Regions from separate parts of the Ectopseudomonas toyotomiensis genome, predicted to be linked through region 3. Evidence: predicted binding sites of a transcription regulator. Region 3 holds the regulator's gene; each other region holds the start of a gene.
The links. The regulator FliA, encoded in region 3, starts transcription of late flagellar genes. The targets are predictions, from matches to a motif close to CTAAAGTTTNNNNNNNNNNNGCCGNTAA.
Positions count from the first base shown of each region.

Region 1: JWV26_RS14575 (methyl-accepting chemotaxis protein) is a predicted target of FliA. The motif match lies at 1,772-1,799, and genes of this name have one in related genera.
Region 2: motA (flagellar motor stator protein MotA) is a predicted target of FliA. The motif match lies at 1,876-1,903, and genes of this name have one in related genera.

Region 1 covers NZ_CP070505.1:3,183,500-3,189,215, forward strand. The annotation lists gene pbpC (peptidoglycan glycosyltransferase PbpC) at 1-1,689, shown strand, start outside; gene JWV26_RS14575 (methyl-accepting chemotaxis protein) at 1,889-3,820, shown strand; gene JWV26_RS14580 (GGDEF domain-containing protein) at 3,836-4,963, opposite strand; gene JWV26_RS14585 (SdiA-regulated domain-containing protein) at 5,196-5,716, shown strand, end outside.
Region 2 covers NZ_CP070505.1:3,032,791-3,038,506, forward strand. The annotation lists gene JWV26_RS13935 (rhodanese-like domain-containing protein) at 1-264, opposite strand, end outside; gene JWV26_RS13940 (HDOD domain-containing protein) at 315-1,838, opposite strand; gene motA (flagellar motor stator protein MotA) at 1,958-2,809, shown strand; gene motB (flagellar motor protein MotB) at 2,813-3,808, shown strand; gene rsgA (small ribosomal subunit biogenesis GTPase RsgA) at 3,802-4,833, opposite strand; gene JWV26_RS13960 (class I SAM-dependent methyltransferase) at 4,921-5,715, shown strand.
Region 3 covers NZ_CP070505.1:197,646-203,361, reverse strand. The annotation lists gene flhA (flagellar biosynthesis protein FlhA) at 1-1,282, shown strand, start outside; gene flhF (flagellar biosynthesis GTPase FlhF) at 1,294-2,604, shown strand; gene fleN (flagellar synthesis regulator FleN) at 2,719-3,549, shown strand; gene fliA (RNA polymerase sigma factor FliA) at 3,546-4,292, shown strand; gene JWV26_RS00920 (chemotaxis response regulator CheY) at 4,392-4,766, shown strand; gene JWV26_RS00915 (protein phosphatase CheZ) at 4,786-5,574, shown strand; gene JWV26_RS00910 (chemotaxis protein CheA) at 5,587-5,716, shown strand, end outside.

The DNA of each region.
Region 1 (5,716 bases), 2.2 Mb from region 3:
GCGCGTGACAAGGTGCTGCGGCGCCTGGGCGAATTTCAGGTATGGCCGCAGACCCTGGTGGACGAAGCGCTGGAGGAACCGGTGTTCCTCGCCCCGCGCCGTGAGCCGAGCCTGGCTCCGTTGCTGGCGCGGCGGCTGAACCGCGTCGGCAGTCCGCCGCTGATTCGCACTACGCTGGATGCCGGTTTGCAGCTGCGCCTGGAGGATCTGCTGCTCGGCTGGCGCGCGCGCCTGCCCGAGCGCACCTCGGCGGCGATCCTGGTGGTGGAGCACGAAAGCATGGCCGTGCGCGCCTACCTGGGTTCGGTGGATATCGCTGACACCGCGCGCTTCGGTCACGTCGACATGGTGCGCGCCCTGCGCTCGCCTGGTTCGACGCTCAAGCCCTTTCTCTACGGCATGGCCCTGGATGCCGGGCTGATTCACTCCGAGTCGCTGCTGCAGGACGTGCCGCGGCATTACGGCGACTACCGCCCCGGCAACTTCGCCGCCGGCTTCATCGGCCCGGTGTCGGCCAGCGAGGCACTGGCCACCTCGCTTAATCTGCCAGCCGTGCAACTGCTCGAAGCCTATGGGCCGAAGCGCTTCGCCGGCGAGCTGCGCAGTGCCGGCGTGCCGATTCGCCTGCCGGCGCTGGCCGAGCCGAACCTGGCGCTGATCCTGGGGGGCGGCGGCTCGCGCCTTGAGTCGCTGGTGGCTGGCTACAGCGCCTTCGCGCGAGGTGGCACGGCGGCCAAGCCTCGCCTACAGCCGGGTGATGAGCTGCGCGAACGGCGCCTGCTGTCGCCCGGCTCAGCCTGGATCATCAGGCGCATTCTCAGCGGTCAGGCACGGCCTGATCGTGACCCACGCGCACAACTGGCGCAGCGCCCGACCCTGGCCTGGAAGACCGGCACCAGCTACGGCTTTCGCGATGCCTGGGCCATCGGCGTCGGCCCGCGCCATCTGATCGGTATCTGGATCGGCCGCCCGGACGGCACCCCGGTGCCCGGCCAGTTCGGCCTGGCCTCGGCCGCGCCGCTGCTGCTGCAGGTGCATGATCTGCTGGTCAATCGCGACAGCCAACGCGGCATCGCTGCACCGGCCGACCCGCAGCCGGCCGAGGTCGGCGTGGCCGCCATCTGCTGGCCGTTGGGCCAGCCAATGAGCAAGGACGATCCCAACTGCCGTCGCCTGCGCTTTGCCTGGACGCTGGAAGGCACCACGCCCCCCACGTTGCTGGCAGCCGATCAGCCATTGGGTAGCGGCCTGCGCGAGCGCTATTGGCTCAATGCTGAAGGGCGGCGCGTTGGTCCAGGTTGTTCCGGGGCCGAGGCGCGTGAACTGGCCTTGTGGCCAGCGCCATTGGAACCCTGGCTGCCACGCCGTGAGCAGCGCACGGCACGATTGCCGAGCGTCGATCGAAGCTGCCCGCCACCGCGCAGCAGCCAGGTGGCGCCGCTGTCCATCGTCGGGGTGCGCGATGGTGATCGTCTGCGTCGCCCGCAAGGCAATCACGAGCCACTGCGGCTCAGCCTTTCGGCGCTAGGGGGAAGTGGCCGGCGCTGGTGGTTCCTCGATGGCCGACCGCTGGGTGACACTGCGCTGGATGCGCCCTTCAACCATGCCTTCGACAGCGGCAGGCATCAACTGAGCGTGCTCGACGAGGGTGGCCAGACCGCTCGTCTGGAATTCAGCGTAGGGCCGTGACGCGACTCGCTGGCGGTGTGCGAGTGCCGACCGCTCTGGCCTGAGCCCTGATCATCCCTGCAAATAATGCCGCCTAGAGCGAATAAAGCTTGGTCGTGAGCCGCCGATATGAAATCTGGCGGTAACCGATTTGCAATTTGTGTACATTTTTGTATCCAATTGTTCGGCGAGCTCAAAATAATAACCGGGAGAAGCCTCCATGCGCCTCTGGCAACGCAGTATTCAGTGGCAGTTGATCCTCAGCATGGGCGCTGCCCTGTTGGCCAGTATTCTAATCGTCGTCGGCATCTACTCGGCGGTGGTCAATCGCCTGACCGAGCGCTACCTGATTGAGGAGGCCTTGCCGGCGCGGGTGCTGGCGATCCGCAACGATCTGGAACGCGTTCTCACCGCACCGATCACCGCCAACGCCTCGATTGCCGAGAACAGCCTGGTACAGGACTGGTTGGCCGCTGGCGAGGACGCGGCCCGGCGTGACGAGTTCGCGCGCTATCTGGAGGGCGTGCGCGCCCAGCAGAACGCCATGACCACTTCCATCGTCGCTCTGGCCAGTGGCAACTACACCACCGGTGAAGGGCTGATGCGTACCCTCGATCGCAGTCAGGCCGAAAACCAGTGGTTCTATCGCCTGGTCGACAGCGACCGTGATCGGGTGCTGGAAATCGATATCGACAAGACCACGCGGCTGCCCACGCTGTTCATCAACCAGCGCATCAAGCACGGTGGCAAGACCCTTGGTGTTTCCGGCCTGGGCTACAACCTGGCGGACATGTCGAAGATGATCAGCGAATTCCGCTTCGGCGAGCGCGGCCAGGTGTTTCTCATCGACAGCCAGGGCAGCATCAAGGTGCACCCGCGTTCGGAGCTGAGTGGCAGTGGCAAGCTCGCCGAACTCTTCGGCGCCGATGCCAGCCGTCAGGTGCTTGCAGGCGATAGCCGGGCGGTACGTTTCGAGCGTGATGGCGAGACCTTTCTCGCCGTGGCGCAGAGGTTCGCCAGTATCGACTGGCTGCTGGTCAGCGAAGTGCCCGAGGGCGAAGTCTACGCCGAGGCGCGGCAGGCGCTACTGATGACCAGCCTGATCGGTGTGGCCGTGGCACTGTTGTTCCTGGGGCTGGTGGTGCTACTGGCTCGCGGCCTGGTGCGGCCGATCCGTCAGGTGACTCAGGCGCTAGTGGAGATCGGTGGCGGCGGTGGCGACCTGACGCGGCGCCTGGATGAATCGCGGGCCGATGAGCTGGGTGACCTGGCGCGGGGTTTCAACCGCTTTCTCGCCAGTCAGCGCGATCTGATCGGCGATGTGCTGGCCACCAGCGAGCGACTGCGTACCGCGGTCGGCCAGGTGGCGCGGGTGGTGGAGAACACTGCAGGGCGTGCTGTGCAACAGCAGGAAATGACCGACATGGTGGCCACCGCCGTGCACGAAATGGGCCTGACCGTGCAGGAGATCGCGCGCAACGCCAGCAACGCCGCGCAGTCCTCACACAGCGCGCGCGACGAGGCGCAGAGTGCGCGTCAGGTGGTGGGCCAGTCCATCGCCCATATCGAGCGCATGTCCGCCGATATTGGCAGCGCGGCGGGAGCGGTGACCGAATTGGCCGAGCAGGTCGCGTCGATCGATCAGGTGCTGGCGGTGATCCGCGGTATTTCCGAGCAGACCAATCTGCTGGCGCTCAACGCGGCCATCGAAGCCGCGCGCGCCGGGGAGATGGGGCGCGGTTTCGCCGTGGTCGCCGACGAAGTGCGTACCCTGGCCAGCCGCACCCAGGCCTCCACCGACGAGATCCAGCAGATGATTCAACGCCTAAAGCAGGGCGCCGAAACTGCCGTCAGCTCCATGCACGCGGGGCAATCGGCCACCGGTACCGGCGTCGAATCCAGTCAGCGCACCGGGCAGTCGCTGGGCGCCATCACCGAGCAGGTCGAGCGCATCAGCGACATGAACACTCAGGTGGCCGCGGCGACCGAAGAACAGAGCTCGGTGACCGAGGAAATCAATCGCAACGTGCAGGGCATCGCCGACCTGGCGCACGCCACTGCTGGTGAGGTGCGCGTCTGCCGTGAGGATTGCCAGACCCTTAGCCGCCTGGCTGATGATCTGGCCGGGCAGATGGGCAAATTCAGGCTGTAGTCCTGAGGTCCGTTCTCAGTGATCGGCTGCAACCAGGCGGTTGCGGCCCTCGCGTTTGGCGCGATAGAGCGCACCGTCGACGCGCTTGAAGAAGGCATCGGCGTCGCCGTCATGACTGCTGCTGAAACAGCCGACGCCCAGACTGGTGGTCAGCTCCAGGCGCTGGCCGGCCAGCATCAGGCCTTCTGTTTCCAGTTCCTGGCGAAAGTGTTCGGCCAGATCCCACGCCTGGGCCAGGGTGGTGCCCGGCAGCAGTACGCCAAATTCTTCGCCACCCAGACGCAGCAGTGCGTCGGCATCACGGCGAAACACCTGGCGCATGCGTTCGGCGAAGGCGCTCAGGCAGGCATCGCCACCGGCGTGGCCGTGTTCGTCGTTGACCTTCTTGAAGAAGTCGATATCCATGAGCACCAGTGACAGCGGCTCGCCCTGGCGTACCGCATTGGCCACCAGGCTGGGGAACAGGTTGTTGAACTGATAGCGGTTGCCCAGCTGGGTCAGGCTGTCGGTGCGGCTGAGCAGATCGAGCTGACTCTGCTGCTCCAGCAGCTTCAGCTCCAGATCGAGGGTGGCGCGGTATTCACGGTGATTTCGCCCCAACACCAGAATCAGATAGCCGAGGTAGAAGGTCAGGGTGATCAGCATCGCATGCTTCTGCTGCCAATTCAGCGCCATCACTGTCAGGCCCGGCAGGTAGAGCAGGGCCAGCGCCAGCAGGGCGCAGCCGCGGCGCATGGCGAAGTTGAAGGTCATTGCCGTGGCGAAGGCTACCGTGGCCAGGGTGGCGATCATTTCCGAGTCATTGTAGGCGTCGCTGTACACCGCCAGCGCATGGGCCTGGCCCCAGCACAACGAAGTCAGGAGGATCAGACCCCAGTGACGATCCAGCCAGCACTGCAACTGTTCAGGGCTGTCGAGGCCATCGGGGCGGTGCAGCAGGCGCGCAGCCAGGAGTACGACGAACACCGTGCAGCCCAGCACGCCGCTGACCATCAGGCTGCCCGGTGCCGCACTGAATACCCAGGTCAGCAGCCAGGCGAGGACGTAGAAGAAACCTCCCAGGCGCGTACGGATGCGAGTGTCATCCACTTCACGCCACAGGGCGAAGGTATTGGGCTGGCGCGGTACTTCGGCGTCGGTCATTTTTGTGATCACAGAATGCTCTCGTGTGAGCATAGCGCTTTTTGATTGCAGCAAGGGTGTCGATTGGCCAGCATCCTGTGCCGTTCGGTTCTCAACACCTTGTTACCTTTGCCGCCCGTTCGCAGCGAACCCACCGCTCTGTAGGCAGTCAGACCCGAGGCTTTGCTGTCTCGAACGACTGCAACAAATCCGCCGCACACTGCCCCATCCACCTTCATGCGAGCGCTACGCGATGATGTCCGCAGCCAAGGGGATGCTTGGAAAGCTTCCTGTTCTGAGTCCATGGACATGGGCGTTGCTGCTGGGGGCCGTGCTGGCTGCCTACCAGATGAACGCGATGCACCTGGACGACCGTCTCTATTTCTGGATCACGACGTCCTGGCATCAGGATGACTGGGCTAAACGTAGTCTGTGGCTACCGGAGTATCGGGTCGAGGTCGATGCCAAGCCGGTCGTCGGCGTTTCCGATAATTTCTCTGGTCTTAGCTATGACGACGACCGCCATCAGATCTGGGCCGTGCTCAACAACCCGGAGCAATTGCTGAGGCTGAGCGTCGATGGCGAGGTTTTGGGCCGCTATCCCCTGCATGGCTTTCAAGATGTCGAGGGTGTGACCTACCTCGGTGATGACCTGTTGCTTCTGGCCGAGGAACGCAAGCATGCGTTGGTCGCAGTATCTGTGCCGCACCGTGAGGGTACCTTGCTGCGTGCCGATTATCGCGCACTGACCCTTGGCATCGATCTGAGTGGCAA
Region 2 (5,716 bases), 2.4 Mb from region 3:
GTCGTAGACCACATAAACGGCATCCGCGTGATGACCGATATCGGCGAACAGCGCTTCGAGCTGCGCTCGCTCGGGCAGCAGACCGGGGGCGGGCGGCAGGCCCAGTTGCGTACGCTTGGCATCCACCCAGCGCGCGCCTGGGATGTGGCCGGTGGTGTAGCGCGCTGCGCTGCTCAGATCGAGCAGGATCAGGTCGGCTGCATCCAGGCGTTCGGCCAGTTGGGCTGGCTCGATCACCAGTGGCAAGTTGTCGAAGGCGGACATGACGGCCTCCTTGAATGAAAAGAGGTCGATTGTAGCGGAAACAGAGCGCTTCAGCGCCCGCGCCTGGAAAAGCTGCCCAGCGCGCGCTCGATGCACTGCACGGTCTTGGTATAGGCCTGCAGGCTGACGTCATTGAGCGGTTGGCCGCCCTGGTCGGCCACGACCAGCATCACTACCCGACCGTTGTTGGCCACAGAGCGCAGCAGCAGATGCTCGCTGGGGAACAGGGCCTTGAGGTTGCCTGGCAGCAGTGCCGAAAACTGCGCCACGTTGCTGGGCGTCAGGCGCAGTTGTCCTGGCGCGCTGAGCAGGCGTTTCAACACCTGACTTTGCGCCGGGTCGAGGCTGAGAGTGGCCGCGCTGGCATTGAGCCCCGCCTGTTGCTGGGTTTGCAGGCGGGTGTGCTGGCGATCGGCAAGAAGCAGCAGCACGCGCTTCAGGCCGCAGGCCTGCAAGGCGTCGCGGGCGCAGGCAGTCAGCTGCGGCACATTGGCAAAGGTGCTGGGCTCGGCGAGCAGGCGTGCACAGTGCTGGCGCCAGGTGGCCAGGTCATCGCGCTTGGGTGGCGCTGCGGCGCTGACGGCTGGCTTCAGGCGATGGGCGTCCCATGGCCAGATCAGTGCCTGGGCCGGGTGCCAGAGTGCGTGATCGTGAATCAGGCGTGCGCTGTTCACGGCGTGCTGGTGCAATTCCTGTTGCAGCTCATTCAGAGGGATCTGCAGGTAAAGTCCGGTAAGGCGCTGCCAGCGCAGGCTGTGCGCGGTATCCCAGGCGTGGTGGGCGGATACTGCCAAGCCGTTGGCCAGCAGCACGCAGTTGCTCGGATGGGTGAGCCAGTGGCGCAGGGGGATGTCGGCGTCGAGCATTTGCTGTTGATGCAGCGGATGCTCGTTGTCGCGAGCGATGTGCAGTGCCCGGACCAGTTGGCGACGATCACGCTCAAGCAGGCGGTAGCCGCGCACGATCCATTCTGGCAGTCGCCAGCGCTCGGCCAGTTTGACGCACAGCTGGATCAAGGTGACGCCGAGCAGCTCTTTCTCGACTGCAGCGGGTCGCTCACCCTTGAGCAGTACACGTTGCTCCCAGGCCTCGAACAGCTGCGGATGGGCGCACAGCAATGGCCAGATGGGTGAAAGAAACAGCAGGCTGCAGCCGTGCAGTTCATTCCACAGGCGTGCCAGGCGTGCACCGAACAGGCCACGAGCCTGTTGGCTGGCATGCTGACTGATCAGCAAAATCTGCTTGAATGCTAGAGGGATGTCGCTTTCTGGCAGGGCAGGCGCCTGGCTGAGAAGGGCTTCGCAGCGGCTCAGGCCGAGGCGCGACAGCGCGGTTTCGACGCTCTCGGCTGGATCGCTGAGGCTGTTGCTCGATTGGTTTGCCTCGCGCAGTACCTGCAGGGCGAAAGAGGGGCTGGACTCTATCGCCTCGGCAATTTCGCGCCAGGTTCGGCGACTGTCTGCCAGGATGCGACGCAGGCGCACATGCTGCTGCTGCTCGATAGGCAGTGGCAACTTGCCCAGATGTTGGACCCAGGCGTCCAGAGTGCGTGGCAGAGACTTTGACGTCGGCATATTGGCTCGAGTCGAACTGGCTTTTGACCATAACTGGCTATAGTCTGGCGTATAAGCTCCGATAATTAGAAGGGTTGTTTTTAATAACCCGTCCACTAGGCTCTACAAGCGTTTATTCCATGGTAAAAATCTTAGGCATCATTGTCGTCTTTGGCTGTGTGCTCGGCGGGTTCATACTCTCGGGCGGGAAGTTCATGGCATTGGTCCACCCCTTCGAGGTTCTGATTATTGGCGGCGCGGCGCTGGGTGCATTCCTCCAGGCCAACCCCGGCAGCATGTTCATGCAGGTTTTCAAGAAATCGCTGAGCATGTTTGGCAGTCGCTTTACCCACGCTTATTACCTCGAAGTGCTCAAACTGCTGTACGAGATCCTCAACAAGAGTCGCCGCGAGGGCATGATGGCCATCGAGGCGGACGTCGAAGATCCCAATGCCAGTCCGATCTTCAGCAAGTATCCCGGTGTGCTCAAGGACGCGCGGATGACTGCGTTCATCTGCGATTACCTGCGCATCATGTCTTCCGGCAACATGGCGCCGCACGAACTCGAAGGCCTGTTCGACATGGAACTGGCCAGCCTCAAGGAGGAAGTGGAGCACCCGGCGCACGCCGTGGCCAAGGTCGCCGACGGCATGCCGGCCATGGGTATCGTCGCGGCCGTGCTGGGCATCGTGATCACCATGTCAATCCTGGCAGAGGCGGACAACGCGCAGATCGGTGAGAAGGTGGGTACTGCTCTGGTCGGTACCTTCCTCGGTATTCTCGCTTCCTACGGTTTCTTCGGCCCACTGTCGAACGCGCTGGAACATGACGCCAAGGAAGAGCTGAACCTTTACGAAGCGATCAAGGCGACTCTGGTCGCTTCTGCCTCGGGCATGCCGCCCACCCTGGCCGTAGAGTTCGGGCGCAAGGTGCTTTATCCGGCACATCGTCCGAGCTTCAGCGAGCTCGAACAGGCCATGCGCGGCAGCTAAGCCATGGAAAATAACCAACCCATCATCGTCAAGCGGGTCAAGAAGACCGCTGGCGGACACCATGGCGGTGCCTGGAAGATCGCTTTTGCCGACTTCGCAACCGCCATGATGGCGTTCTTCCTGGTCATGTGGCTGATGACATCGGCTACTCCGGAACAGAAGAAAGCCATTTCCGGCTATTTCCAGGACCCGATCGGTTTCACCGAGAGTGCCAGTCCATACGCCATCGACCTGGGCGGCACGCCTACGCCAGCGCCCGAGCGCACCCTCAATCCGGACATCTCCGAGACGCCGGAGAGTCAACCGGACGAGTCCGGCGTCAGTACCGATCAGATCGAAACCCTGGCGGAAAAGATGGAGCAGGAACGCCTGGAACTGCTGTTGCAGGAGCTGCAGAACAAGGTCGAAGAGAATCCCGAGCTGCAGCGTTTCAAGGACCAGATACTGTTCGAAATCACCCAGGATGGCCTGCGCATTCAGATCATGGACGCCGAGAACCGACCGATGTTCGCCCTCGGCAGTGCCAACCTCCAGCCCTATTTCGAAGACATCCTGCTGGCCATGGCCGACACCATTCGCGCGGTGCCGAACAAGATCAGCATCAGCGGTCACACCGATGCCAAGCCGTTCGTAGGGCGCGGCGATTTCGGCAACTGGGAGTTGTCATCCAACCGTGCCAACGCCGCGAGGCGCACATTGGTGGCGGGCGGGTACCCGGACGAGCAGGTGGCGCGAGTGGTCGGCTATGCCTCGTCGGCGCTGTTCGACCGCGAGGACCCATTCAATCCGGTCAATCGGCGCATCGATATCGTTGTGCTGACCAAGAAGGCGCAGCGCGCCATCGAGGGCGAACAAGGCGTCGAGGACGGCACTGCGCCCGCGCCAGGCGAGGCTCCGGCGGACGCGGCGAGTGAGCCGCTAGCGCCAGAGCAACTGCAGCAGCGCCTGAATATCTTCGAAGAAGGCGCCTTGCAGTTCGATCAACTGAATAATCAGTAATCGTCTTCCGGCAGGCTGGCGATGATGTGCCGGTAGCTGGCCATGCGCTGCGGCTGCACGCGGCCGTCTTCCAGGGCCTGCAAAAGCGCACACCCGGGTTCGCGATCATGCTTGCAGTCGCGGAAGCGGCAGCGCCCGAGCAGGTCGTGGAATTCGATGAAGCCCGCTTCCACGTCATCACGGCTGACATGGCCGAGGCCGAATTCGCGAATGCCCGGGGAGTCGATCAGTTGACCACCACCGGGAAAGTGGAAAAGCCGTGCGGTGGTGGTGGTGTGCGTGCCCTTACCTGTCAACTCCGACAGCGCGCCGACACGCGTATCGACGCCGGGCAGCAGGCTGTTGACCAAGGATGATTTGCCCACGCCAGACTGGCCGACGAATACGCTGACGTTTCCGTTCAGGCGATGTTTCAGCTGCTCCATGCCATCGCCCTGATGGGCCGAAACTTCCAGCAGCGGGTATTCGAGCTCACGATAGACCTTGAGCAGCGCGTCCAGCGCTACCTGGTTCTGCTCATCGATCAGATCGGCCTTGTTCAGCAGCAGTAGCGGGCGAATGCCCGCGTGCTCGGCGGCAACCAGATAACGGTCGATCAGGTTGGCGTGCGGCTCGGGCAGCGGCGCGAAGACGATGACGATCTGGTCGACGTTGGCCGCCACCGGCTTGAGTTGGCCGCGCATGTCGGGGCGGCATAGTTCGCTGTTTCTCGGCAGTTGCGCGACGATGACGCCGTCACCCTGGTTGCCGGGGCGCCAGACCACCTGATCACCAGTGACCAGTGCCGGCAGGTTGGCGCGCAGGTGGCAGCGAAACACCTGGCCGGCCATCTCGCCCTGTAAACCTTCGATTTCCACCTGTACGCCGAAATGGGCGATTACCAGTCCGGTCTGTTCCGGGCCGAGGTCACCGCCTTCCAGTGCTTCCATTGCCCGTGATTCACGCTTGGCGGCGCGGGCGGCGCGCTCGCCTTGAATCTTTTCGATCCGCCAGTTCTGGCGGCGGTTGAGTTGGCGTTTGGCCATGGAGCATCCGGGTAGTGGAGTGTTGATCGCGGCGAGTTTAGCATGAGCGCTCGGCGGCCATTCGGCTGTCAGGAACAGAGGTCGGGAATGACGGCAGGCGAGGAACGAGCGGTGCTGCGGCTACCGCTATTGCGCGCTCTTTTGGCGCAGGGTCTGGCCCTGGCGCTGGTGGTGGTGCTGGTCTATCTGCTGGCGTTGCTGCCCTGGCGCATGTCGCTTTTTTCGGTGGCGCTGCTGCAAGGTGTTGTGGCCGCCGGGATCGGCTGGCGCCTGGGTCTGTCACGCTGGTGGTTGTGGATCAATCTGGCGTTTCTGCCCGCGCTGCTGGTAATGCAGCGCGCCGATTTACCGGCCTGGTTGTTCCTGCTGGGCTTCGTTCTGCTGCTACTGGTCAACTGGAACAGTCTGCGTGAACAGGTGCCGCTCTACCTGAGTGGGCGCAAGGCGCAGCAGCGTCTGCAGCAGTGCTTGAGCGAGCGTGAGCCGCCGCTGCGCTTCGTCGACCTGGGGTGTGGTACTGCTGGTACGTTGCTGCAGCTGGCCAGACGGTTTCCGCGCGGGCAGTTCGTTGGTGTCGAGACGGCGCCGCTGCTCTTCGCTTTCGCCTGGCTACGCTGCCTGCTGCAGGAGAACTGCAGCATTCGTTATCGGAGTCTGTGGCAGGTCGAGCTCGGCGACTTCGATGTCGTCTACTGCTTTCTCTCGCCCGTGCCGATGCCGCGTCTGTGGGCCAAGGCGCACGTCGAGATGCACGCCAATAGCTGGCTGATCAGCAACACCTTCGAGATTCCGGGCGTGCCGGCTGATCGCGAGTTCGAGATCAACGAAGGGCGGCAAACGTCCCTGTTTCTCTGGCGCATGAAGGGTCACGAGATCCGCTAGA
Region 3 (5,716 bases):
CAACCGGCAGATGTTCGCTTCGCCGCGGGCGCTGGCGGTGGCGGCGGCGATCATGATTGCCATGGGCCTGGTGCCCGGCATGCCGCATTTCTCCTTTATCAGCCTGGGCCTGGTGGCCGCTGGCGCCGCCTACTGGATCGCCAACAAGCAGCGCAAGATCAAGGAGGCCGAGGTCAAGGAAGTGCAGCGCCAGCAGGAGCTGCTGCCTGCGCAGAAGGCCCAGGAGGTCAAGGAACTGGGTTGGGACGACGTCACCCCCGTTGATATGGTCGGCTTGGAAGTGGGGTATCGCCTGATTCCGCTGGTGGACCGCAACCAGGGTGGCCAGTTGTTGGCGCGGATCAAAGGTGTGCGCAAGAAGCTGTCGCAGGAAATGGGCTTTCTCATGCCCTCGGTGCATATTCGCGACAACCTCGATCTGGCGCCCAACGCCTACCGCTTGACGCTGATGGGCGTCAGCGTGGCCGAGGCCGAGGTTTATCCGGATCGCGAACTGGCGATCAACCCCGGCCAGGTGTTCGGCCCGCTCAATGGCATCGCCGCCAAGGATCCGGCGTTCGGTCTGGAGGCCGTGTGGATCGACCCCACTCAGCGCGATCAGGCGCAGTCGCTGGGCTACACCGTGGTCGACGCCAGTACCGTGGTGGCCACTCACCTCAATCAAATCCTGCACAAGCATGCCCACGAGCTGCTGGGGCACGAGGAAGTGCAGCAACTGATGCAGTTGCTGGCCAAGAGCTCGCCGAAGCTTGCCGAAGAGTTGGTGCCGGGGCTGGTATCGCTGTCGACCCTGCTCAAGGTGCTGCAGGCGCTGCTGCAGGAGCAGGTGCCGGTGCGCGATATCCGCACCATCGCCGAGGCCATCGCCAACGTCGCGCCGAAGAGTCAAGATCCCGCCGCGATGGTTGCTGCAGTACGCGTCTCGCTGGCCCGTGCAATCGTGCAAGGCATCGTGGGACTAGAGCCGGAGCTGCCTGTGATAACCCTCGAACCAAGGTTGGAACAGATCTTGCTCAACAGTCTGCAGAAGGCCGGTCAGGGCGGTGAGGATGGCATCCTCCTCGAACCGGGCATGGCCGAGAAGCTGCAGCGTTCCCTGGTGGAAGCGGCGCAGCGCCAGGAAATGCTCGGCAAGCCGGTGATTCTGCTGGTGGCCGGACCGGTCCGGGCGATGTTGTCGCGCTTCGCGCGGCTGGCGGTACCCAGCATGCATGTGCTGGCCTACCAGGAAATTCCGGACAACAAGCAGGTCACCATAGTCGCTACGGTTGGCCAGAACTGAGGTAAAGGGTCATGCAGGTCAAACGCTTCTTCGCCGCCGATATGCGGACCGCCATGAAACTGGTGCGTGATGAATTGGGCGCCGATGCCTCGATCATCGGCAACCGCCGGGTTGCCGGTGGTGTCGAGCTGACCGCTGCGCTGGATTATCAGGCACCGGCGCCGGTGCGCCCGAACCCGGCGCTGGAAGCCGAGCTGCGCAAGACCCAGGCGCGCATCGCCAGCGCTCAGGCCGAGCTGACCACGCGTGCCGAGCAGGATGCCGGCAAGGACCGTCAATTGTTCGCCAATGAGTCGCTGCTGGCGCCCGAGCTACCCGCGACCCTGGTCAAGCCGCAGCGCCCGGTCGAGGCCCCTGTACCTGTTACGCCTGCGGTCGACCCGCGCGCACTGGAAGCCATGCGCTTCGAGCTGCACGGCTTGCGTGAGCTGATCGAAGTGCAACTGGGGTCCATCGCCTGGGGGCAACTGCAGAACCGTCGTCCGCAGCAGGCCAATCTGTGGCGCCGCCTGCAGCGCATGGGGCTGTCTGCCGAGCTATCGCAGGCGCTGCTGAGCAAGGTAGCCAGTGTGGCCGAGCCGCGTCAGGCCTGGCGTATGTTGCTGGCGCACCTGGCTCACGCGATCACTACGCCCAAGGTCGAACCGCTGGAAGAGGGTGGTGTGATCGCGCTGGTCGGTCCGGCCGGCATGGGCAAGACCACCACCCTGGCCAAGCTGGCTGCGCGTTATGTGCTTAAGTACGGCTCGCAACAGGTCGCTCTGGTGAGCATGGACAGCTTCCGCATTGGCGCGCAGGAACAGCTCAAGACCCTGGGGCGCATCCTCGGTGTGTCGGTGACTCAGATCGACCCCGGTCAGTCTCTGCTGCAGGCTCTGGCGCCGCTGGCCAAGAAACGCGTGGTGCTGGTCGATACCGCTGGCCTGCCAGGCAACGATCCGGCGCTGCGTCTGCAGTTGGAGAGTCTGGCCTCGGCACGCATCAAGGCGAAGAATTATCTGGTACTGGCCGCAACAAGTCAGAGCCAAGTGCTCAAGGCGGCCTACCATAGTTACAAGCGTTGTGGTCTTTCAGGCTGCATACTGACGAAACTGGACGAAGCCGCGAGTCTGGGTGAGGTTTTAGGTCTGGCTATAGGCCAGCAACTGCCGGTAGCCTATGTGACGGACGGGCCGCGGATTCCGGACGATCTGCATGTGCCGCGTAGCCATCAGCTGGTCAGCCGTGCCGTTGGGCTGCAGGCTGCCGAGGAGCCGAGTGAGGACGCCATGGCGCAGATGTTCGCCGGCCTCTATCACAATCCGGCCAAGCGAGCCGGTTGACGCAGCGAGAATGTTGCACCCTCTCGCCACGTGGTGCGGGAGTGAACGGCCTCAACAGGTGCTTACCAACGACCTGTAAGGCCAAGTCGAAGTTAGACAAGGTGTAGAAAGAACATGGGTATGCATCCCGTACAGGTGATTGCGGTGACTGGCGGCAAGGGTGGCGTCGGCAAGACCAATGTGTCGGTCAATCTGTCCATGGCCCTGGCCGATCTCGGCCGTCGGGTCATGCTGATGGACGCCGACCTTGGCTTGGCCAACGTCGACGTTCTGTTGGGCCTGACGCCCAAGCGCACCCTGGCCGATGTCATCGCGGGTGAATGTGATCTGCGTGACGTTCTGCTGCAGGGGCCGGGTGGCGTGCGCATCGTGCCGGCAGCATCCGGTACGCAGAGCATGGTCAGCCTCACGCCGATGCAGCACGCCGGGTTGATCCAGGCGTTCAGTGACATCAGTGAAAACCTTGACGTGCTGGTGATCGACACCGCTGCCGGTATCGGTGATGCGGTGGTCAGCTTCGTGCGTGCGGCGCAGGAGATCCTTGTGGTGGTCTGCGATGAGCCCACCTCGATTACCGACGCCTACGCGTTGATCAAGCTGCTCAATCGCGATCACGGCATCAGCCGCTTCCGCGTACTGGCCAATATGGCCCATAGCCCGCAGGAAGGACGCAATCTCTTTGCTAAGCTGACCAAGGTGACGGATCGTTTCCTCGATGTCGCCCTGCAGTATGTCGGTGCCGTGCCTTACGATGAGTGTGTGCGCAAGGCCGTGCAGAAGCAGCGCGCCGTCTATGAAGCCTTCCCTCGATCCAAGTGCGCCCTGGCGTTCAAGGCGATAGCTCAGAAGGTAGATACCTGGCCGTTACCGGCCAATCCCCGTGGTCATCTGGAGTTTTTCGTCGAGCGTCTGGTGCAACAACCGACCGCAGACTCGGCCGTATGACAGCAGCTTCTGGACTTCGTATGTACAACAAGGCTCAGGCGCAGGACTCCCAGCACCAGCTGATCGAGCGCTATGCGCCGCTGGTCAAGCGCATCGCCTACCACCTGCTGGCTCGTCTGCCGGCCAGCGTGCAGGTCGATGATCTTATCCAGGCCGGCATGATCGGCCTGCTCGAAGCCTCGCGCAAATACGACTCCAGCAAGGGTGCCAGTTTCGAGACCTTCGCCGGTATCCGTATTCGCGGCTCCATGCTCGACGAGGTGCGCAAGGGTGATTGGGCGCCGCGTTCGGTGCACCGCAACAGCCGGATGGTCAGTGATGCCATTCGTGTCGTGGAGGCCAGAACCGGACGGGACGCTAAAGATCACGAGGTTGCGGCCGAACTCCAATTGAGTCTGGAAGATTACTACGGCATTCTTGGCGACACTTTGGGCAGCCGCCTGTTCAGTTTCGACGACCTGTTGCAGGACGGCGAACATGGCGGGTTGCACGAAGACGCCGGACACACTCACCTCGAACCTTCGCGGGACCTCGAAGACGAACGCTTCCAGGCGGCCTTGGCCGATGCCATCGCCGGTTTGCCGGAGCGCGAACGTCTGGTGCTGGCGCTGTATTACGATGAAGAACTGAACTTGAAGGAAATCGGTGAAGTGCTGGGGGTTAGCGAGTCACGTGTTAGCCAGTTGCACAGCCAGTGCGCGGCGCGTTTGCGCTCGCGGCTGAGTGAGTGGCGCGCTGGCTGAACGCGGCGTACTCGCAGGCGCAAACGGTTTCACGATTAAAGGGCGTAGTTGCAAGCGCAATACGTTTGGGACTGTACGGAGGTCGACTTGGACAAGAACATGAAAATCCTCATCGTTGACGATTTCTCGACGATGCGACGGATCATCAAGAACCTCTTGCGGGATTTGGGTTTCACCAACACCGCGGAAGCCGATGACGGCACCTCGGCGCTGCCGATGCTGCAAAGCGGCAGTTTCGACTTTCTGGTGACCGACTGGAACATGCCTGGCATGACCGGCATCGACCTGCTGCGCGCCGTACGTGCCGACGAGCGCCTCAAGCACCTGCCGGTGCTGATGGTGACTGCTGAAGCCAAGCGCGATCAGATCATCGAGGCGGCCCAGGCCGGTGTGAATGGCTACGTGGTCAAACCCTTCACCGCTCAGGTGTTGAAGGAAAAGATCGAGAAGATCTTCGAGCGGGTCAACGGCTGATGTCAGCCGCGAGGGTGCTATGGAACACGATGACTCCACGCTGGGTGACCTCGAGTCGACCCTGAAAAACAATGCCCGCGATCTGGTCGATAGCCTTGAACAAGGTAATTTCGGCGCCGCGGTGCAACTGATCAACGAGCTGAACAAGGTCCGCGACCGCGGGCTGTATCACGAGGTCGGCAAACTGACCCGTGAACTGCACAACGCCATTGTCAATTTTCAGCTCGATCCGCGTATGCCGCATGCCCAGGAGCTGTCGCAGATCGCCGATGCGACCGAGCGCCTGAACTACGTCGTGACCATGACCGAGAAGGCCGCCAACCGGACCATGGATCTGGTCGAGCAGAGTGCGCCGCTGGTCAACGACCTCAGTGACGAAGCGCAGAGCCTCAGCGCTGAGTGGGGCCGCTTCATGCGCCGCGAAATCGGTGCCGACGGTTTCCGCGAGCTGGCCAAGCGTGTCGAGCTGTTCCTCGCCCGCAGTGAACGAGATGGCGCCAAGCTCTCCGGCCACCTCAACGACATTCTGTTGGCTCAGGACTATCAGGACCTTACCGGCCAGGTGATCAAGCGTGTCACCCAGCTGGTGACCGAAGTGGAAAGCAACCTGCTCAAGCTGATGCTCATGGCCAGCCAGGTCGACCGTTTTGCCGGTATTCAGCACGACCACGAAGCGCTGCGTACCGAACAGGAAAAATCAAAAGAGCCATCGCGGGGTGAAGGTCCGCAGATTCATGCCGATAAGCGTGATGACGTCGCCTCCAGCCAAGACGATGTCGACGACCTGCTGTCCAGCCTAGGGTTCTAAGGAGCACACAATATGAGCTTCGGCGCCGATGAAGAGATCCTCCAGGATTTCCTGGTAGAGGCCGGCGAGATTCTCGAACAGTTGTCCGAACAGTTAGTCGAGCTGGAAAGCCGACCGGACGACATGAACCTGCTCAACGCCA